2 regions of the Pseudoalteromonas sp. T1lg122 genome follow, and region 1 is predicted to be linked to the other one. Evidence: predicted binding sites of a transcription regulator. Region 1 holds the regulator's gene; the other holds the start of a gene.
What was found. The regulator NrdR, encoded in region 1, represses ribonucleotide reductase genes. The targets are predictions, from matches to a motif close to AAACACNANATNTNGTGTTT.
Positions count from the first base shown of each region.

Region 2: a site for NrdR is predicted at 1,345-1,364, ahead of nrdA (class 1a ribonucleoside-diphosphate reductase subunit alpha). Genes of this name have one in related genera too.

Region 1 covers NZ_PQCG01000031.1:364,388-367,813, forward strand. The annotation lists gene glyA (serine hydroxymethyltransferase) at 16-1,272, shown strand; gene nrdR (transcriptional regulator NrdR) at 1,381-1,830, shown strand; gene ribD (bifunctional diaminohydroxyphosphoribosylaminopyrimidine deaminase/5-amino-6-(5-phosphoribosylamino)uracil reductase RibD) at 1,833-2,972, shown strand; gene C2M33_RS12475 (riboflavin synthase) at 2,977-3,426, shown strand, end outside.
Region 2 covers NZ_PQCG01000007.1:341,751-345,176, reverse strand. The annotation lists gene ubiG (bifunctional 2-polyprenyl-6-hydroxyphenol methylase/3-demethylubiquinol 3-O-methyltransferase UbiG) at 1-401, shown strand, start outside; gene C2M33_RS06940 (HAD family hydrolase) at 401-1,075, shown strand; gene nrdA (class 1a ribonucleoside-diphosphate reductase subunit alpha) at 1,466-3,426, shown strand, end outside.

The sequences.
Region 1 (3,426 bases):
GCCTTAGGAGACCCCATGTTAGAACGTAGCATGAATATTTCGGATTTCGATCCAGAGTTATTTGCAGCCATCACTAAAGAGACGGCTCGTCAAGAAGAGCACATCGAACTGATCGCGTCTGAAAACTACTGTAGCCCACGCGTACTTGAAGCGCAGGGTTCTCAGCTTACCAACAAATACGCTGAAGGTTACCCAGGCAAACGTTACTATGGCGGTTGTGAGCATGTTGACGTTGTTGAACAACTAGCTATTGACCGTGCAAACGAGTTATTCGGCACTGACTACGCTAACGTTCAACCACATGCGGGCTCACAAGCAAACGCAGCTGTTTTCCAAGCACTTCTTCAGCCACATGATACAGTACTAGGTATGAGCTTAGCTCATGGTGGTCACTTAACTCACGGTTCACACGTTAACTTTTCTGGTAAAACGTACAATGCAATTCAATACGGTCTAAATGAAGAAACAGGCGAAATTGATTACGCTCAAGTTGAAGCACTTGCATTAGAGCATAAGCCAAAAATGATCATCGCTGGTTTCTCTGCATATTCAGGCGTTGTTGACTGGGCTAAATTCCGTGAAATCGCTGATAAAGTAGGTGCATACTTATTCGTAGATATGGCTCACGTTGCTGGTCTTATCGCGGCTGGTGTATACCCAAGCCCAATCCCTCACGCACACGTTGTTACAACAACAACTCACAAAACATTAGCGGGTCCTCGTGGCGGTCTAATCGTTTCTGCATGTGGTGATGAAGAGATCTACAAAAAGCTAAACAGCGCTGTATTCCCTGGCGGTCAAGGTGGTCCTTTATGCCACATCATCGCTGCTAAAGCGGTTGCTTTCAAAGAAGCATTACAACCAGAATTCAAAGCGTACCAAGCACAAGTAGTTAAGAACGCACAAGCGATGGTTGAAGTACTACAAGAGCGTGGCTACAAAGTTGTTTCTGGTAAAACAGACAACCACTTATTCCTTCTTGACCTAATCGATAAAGATATCACAGGTAAAGATGCTGACGCTGCACTAGGTAACGCAAACATCACAGTTAACAAAAACTCAGTACCAAACGACCCTCGTTCACCGTTCGTAACGTCTGGTCTTCGTATTGGTTCTCCGGCTATTACTCGCCGTGGTTTCAAAGAAGCTGAGTCAAAAGAGCTTGCTGGCTGGATCTGTGACGTACTAGACAACATCAACGATGAGTCTGTACAAGCAGAAGTAAAAGAGAAAGTTAAAGCTATCTGTAAAAAATTACCAGTTTACGCTTAATTACTGGTTAAACCGTAATTAAGATAACAATAGCGTTGTTTTTTGCTATTATAAAGGCCGCTTATAAAGCGGCCTTTTTTTGTTTTTTATAAACGGAAGTTGAACCCTATGCATTGCCCTTTTTGCACAGCAAAAGATACCAAAGTAATTGATTCTCGACTTGTTGGCGGTGGTCATCAAGTGAGACGTCGACGTGAATGTAACGAATGCCATGAGCGCTTTACCACCTTTGAAGGCGCTGAACTTGTGATGCCTAGAGTCATCAAGCAAGATGGTAGCCGCGAACCATTCAATGAAGACAAGTTACTGAATGGCTTGCATCGCGCTTTAGAGAAACGCCCAGTCAGCACTGAGCAGGTCGACGAAGTCGTTAACATCATTAAATCTCAACTTCGTGCCACGGGTGAACGTGAAATCTCTAGCCATTTGATTGGTGAGTGCATCATGGAATCTCTGAAGAAACTCGACAAAGTGGCCTACGTACGCTTTGCTTCGGTTTATCGTTCATTTGAAGATATTCGCGAGTTTGGTGAAGAAATCGCTCGTTTAGGTGATTAATCATGTCATTTACAGAGCTTGATATTGCTTATATGGCGCGTGCCATTGAGCTTGCTAAACACGGCCGTTTTACTACGACGCCAAATCCTAATGTTGGCTGTGTTTTGGTTAAAGATGGCGAAATAGTCGGTGAAGGGTTTCATCAATTAGCAGGGCAGGGCCATGCTGAAGTGAATGCCTTGGCTGTAGCTGGCGACAAAGCGAAAGGTGCTACTGCCTATGTCACTTTAGAGCCTTGTAGTCATTATGGACGAACTCCGCCTTGTGCCGAAGGTTTAAAAGCTGCGGGTGTTAGCAAGGTGATTGCTGCTATGGTTGACCCAAACCCTGCTGTGAGTGGTCGTGGCCTACAGATTTTAGCCGATGCTGGCATTGAGGTGGCATCTGGTTTACTTGAGCAACAAGCGCGGGATTTAAACAAAGGCTTTTTAAAGCGAATGGAAACAGGGTTGCCATATGTAACCTGTAAAATGGCGTGCAGTTTAGATGGTAAAACCGCACTCAATAATGGCCAAAGTAAATGGATAACAGGTCCTAAAGCGCGCCAAGACGTGCAAGCATTTCGTGCGCAAAGCTGTGCTATCTTGACCGGTGCAGACACCGTTATTAGCGATAATGCCAAACTTAATGTCCGTGTTGATGAGTTGCCATTTAGCATGCCGACCTCGTTGCCTTTACACCAACCTACCCGAATCATTATTGACTCACAAAATAGGTTAACGCCTGAGCTTGCGTTATTCAGCATCGAGAGCCCGGTGATAATTTTTACCACGTCGCTTGATAATCAAACTAAGTGGCCTCACTTTGTTAAACACGAAGTAGTGCCAGCAGTTAATAATAAAGTTGATTTATCGGCGGTTTTAAAGCGTCTTGCTGAACTACAATTTAATCACGTTTGGCTCGAAGCAGGTGCGACCCTCGCTGGCGTGTTTGCTGAGCAAGATTTAATTGACGAATACATTGTTTATATTGCCCCTAAGTTAATAGGTGATATGGGCAAAAGCTTACTAAACTTTGCAGAAGTCACCATGATGAGTGATATCACTGCACTGACCTTTACTGATACAGTGATGATTGGTGACGACATCCGCCTAACAGCGGTAAAAGCAAAGCAAGCCACACACATTGAAAATAAAGAGTAGCACTATGTTTACTGGAATTATTGAAGCAACAGGTAAAATTGTTGAACTAACACAAAAGCAAGGTGATCTAGCTATTCGTATTCAAAGCGCTAATTTGGATATGAAAGACGTCAAGCTCGGTGACAGTATTGCCACCAACGGTGTGTGTTTAACGGTTGTCGCTAAACATAGCGATGGTTTTAGTGCTGACTTATCAAACGAAACCATCAGCTTAACTGGGTTTGCTCATTACAAAAAAGGGCAAACAGTTAATCTTGAAAAAGCCATGCAACCTATTTCTCGTTTAGGTGGACACTTAGTGTCAGGCCATGTTGATGGTATTGCGACCGTTGAAAGTATCAGCCCTAATGCTCGTGCAACAGAGTACTGGCTAAGTACAGATAGCGATTTAATGAAATATATTCCGTACAAAGGTTCGGTGTGTATTGATGGCATTAGCTTAACGGTCAACGAG
Region 2 (3,426 bases), on a different contig from region 1:
AGGTACCTGCAGAACAGTTTGCTGCTGAGCACCCTGCTCGCTTTGATGTTGTGACCTGTATGGAAATGCTTGAGCATGTTCCAGATCCAGCTTCTATTATCCGCGCTGTCGCTGAGCTTGCTAAACCGGGCGCCGATGTGTTTTTCTCAACACTAAATAAAACACCAAAAGCTTATTTGTTTGCCATCGTAGGTGCTGAAAAGCTATTAAAAATGGTGCCTGAAGGTACCCATGACCACAAAAAGTTTATCAAACCTGCACAACTTATTGCGTGGGCTGAAGAAGCGGGTCTAAAAGTAAGAGCCAGTACTGGCCTTAACTACAACCCATTTTCAAAGCAATACAGCTTAAATGATGATGTAAGTGTTAATTACATCCTGCACTTTGAGAAACTAGCCTAATGAGTGGTGTGCAAACACCCTCTATCGATTTTGATGCCTTTATTTTTGATTTAGATGGCACACTACTCGATACCGCAGATGATTTAGGTGGCGCATTAAACCGTGTGTTAGCAGATGCCAATGTGGCCCCTGTTGCTGAACATATATACCGCCCTGCTGCATCTAATGGCGCTAATGCATTATTAGAAGCCGGCTTTGGTGATAAATGGCCTGAACTTGAACAACTTGCTTTACGCCAACAGCTTCTGGATTACTATGCCGAAGATATCGCTGTACACAGTAAATGCTTCACTGGCATCGAGCAGCTTTTAATTGCGCTTAAACAAAACAATATTAAGTGGGGCATTATGACCAATAAGCCCGGCTTTTTAACTGAACCTTTAGTGCAAGCAATCCCGTCATTAAGTAATGCCCAGGCTGTTGTCAGTGGTGATACATTAGCTGTGGCAAAACCATCGCCGGATCCACTTCTCCATACCGCTGAAATCTTAGAGGTTGATCCGAGCCGTTGTTTATATATCGGTGATGCTGAGCGTGATATTCAAGCGGCAAAGGCTGCGAATATGTACAGCGCCACGGCGTTATGGGGTTACATACCCAGTCTAGACGCTGCGCTTGGCTGGCAAGCGGATTTTAATTGGCACTCGCCAATTGATGGCTTTAACCATATATAGTGTTATTTAATATCTAAAACACCATATATTGTGATCTGATTTACTTTTGAACATTCTTTGATGATAAAAAAAACAGTCAAAATTTATTTTTAATTACGGTAAATTTTCTGGATCTTTTGTTGATTTCTACAAATTTCGTCGTCTATGAATGTTCAAAGGTTAATGGTTACTAACACAAAGCGTTTATCCAATAGTTATCCACAAAATGGGGCAATTCTATCCCTTGCAAAACAGCGCAGACCACACTATCTTGTGATCTGCAATTTAAACAACACCAGATATTGTGGCTAAATGTTATTCAATTAGTTCTCTGGTGTTTAATAATAATAATTACATAAAGAATACCTTTGTCTTTACAACTATAATTTCCCAAGGAATACAGGCAAAACTATGAACCAACAGCTATCTGTAAGCAAACGTGACGGCCGTAAAGAGTCACTTGATCTAGATAAGATCCATCGCGTGATCGCTTGGGCCGCAGAAGGTCTTGATAATGTGTCTGTCTCACAAGTTGAATTAAAATCTCATATTCAATTTTATGACGGCATTCGCACCGACGACATTCATGAAACTATCATCAAAGCTGCAGCTGATCAGATCTCTAAAGATACGCCTGATTACCAGTACCTTGCTGCTCGCTTAGCTGTATTCCATTTACGTAAAAAAGCATATGGCCAATTTGAGCCACCACGCTTATACGATCACATCACGAAATTAGTTGAAGACAAGCGTTATGATCAACACCTATTAGTTGATTATACCGAGCAAGAAATTGACGAGTTAGATGCTTACATCGATCACAACCGTGACTTAAACTTCAGCTACGCTGCTGTTAAGCAACTTGAAGGTAAGTATTTAGTTCAAAACCGTGTTACTGGCGAAATTTACGAAAGTGCACAGTTTTTATATATCTTAGTGGCTGCAAGCTTATTCTCTGATTATCCAAAAGAGACACGTCTTGATTACATCAAGCGTTTTTACGATGCAGTATCGACATTCAAGATTTCATTACCAACACCAATTATGGCAGGTGTGCGTACACCAACACGTCAGTTCAGTTCATGTGTATTAATTGAATGTGGTGATAGCCTAGATTCTATCAATGCAACATCGTCTGCGATTGTTAAGTATGTTTCACAACGTGCAGGTATTGGTATCAATGCCGGTCGCATTCGTGCGCTAGGTAGCCCAATTCGTAACGGCGAAGCGTACCACACTGGCTGTATCCCGTTTTATAAACACTTCCAAACAGCAGTTAAAAGCTGTTCTCAAGGTGGTGTACGTGGCGGCGCAGCAACCCTATTCTACCCACTATGGCACTTAGAAGTTGAAAACTTACTTGTGCTTAAGAATAACCGTGGTGTTGAAGACAACCGTGTTCGTCACCTTGACTACGGTGTACAGTTCAACAAATTAATGTATAGCCGTTTAATCAAAGACGATTACATCACATTATTTAGCCCGTCAGATGTACCGGGTTTATACGATGCGTTCTTTGAAGATCAAGCCAAATTTGATGAGCTATATGTTAAGTACGAACAAGATGAGTCTATTCGTAAAAAGCGTATTAAAGCGATTGAGTTATTCTCAATGTTCGCACAAGAGCGTGCGAGCACAGGTCGTATCTACTTACAAAACGTTGACCACTGTAATACGCACAGCCCGTTCATCTCGACTGTGGCGCCAATTCGTCAATCTAACTTATGTTTAGAGATTGCATTACCGACTAAGCCGCTAAGCAATGTAATGGATGAAGAAGGTGAAATTGCACTATGTACGCTTTCAGCGTTTAACTTAGGTGCTATTGAGTCATTAGATGAATTAGAAGAGCTTGCTGAACTTGCTGTTCGTGCCCTTGATAACTTACTTGATTTCCAAGACTACCCAGTTCCTGCGGCTAAAAACGCAACAATGGGTCGTCGTACGCTAGGTATTGGTGTTATCAACTTTGCTTACTACTTAGCGAAGAATGGTAAGCGTTACTCAGATGGCAGCGCAAACGCGCTAACTCACAAAACATTTGAAGCAATTCAATATTATCTAATGAAAGCATCAAATGAGTTAGCAAAAGAGCGCGGTGCGTGTCCTAAATTTAACGAGACAACGTATTCTCAAGGCATTATGCCAACAGATACTTACAAACGTGACCTAGATCAGTTCTGTAATGAACCACTTCACTTAGATTGGGATTCATTACGTGCAAGCATTCAAGAGCACGGTATGCGTAACTCAACGCTATCTGCCCTTATGCCTTCAGAAACATCATCACAAATCTCTAACGCAACAAATGGTATTGAGCCACCACGTGGTCATATCAGCGTTAAAGCAAGTAAAGATGGTATCTTAAAGCA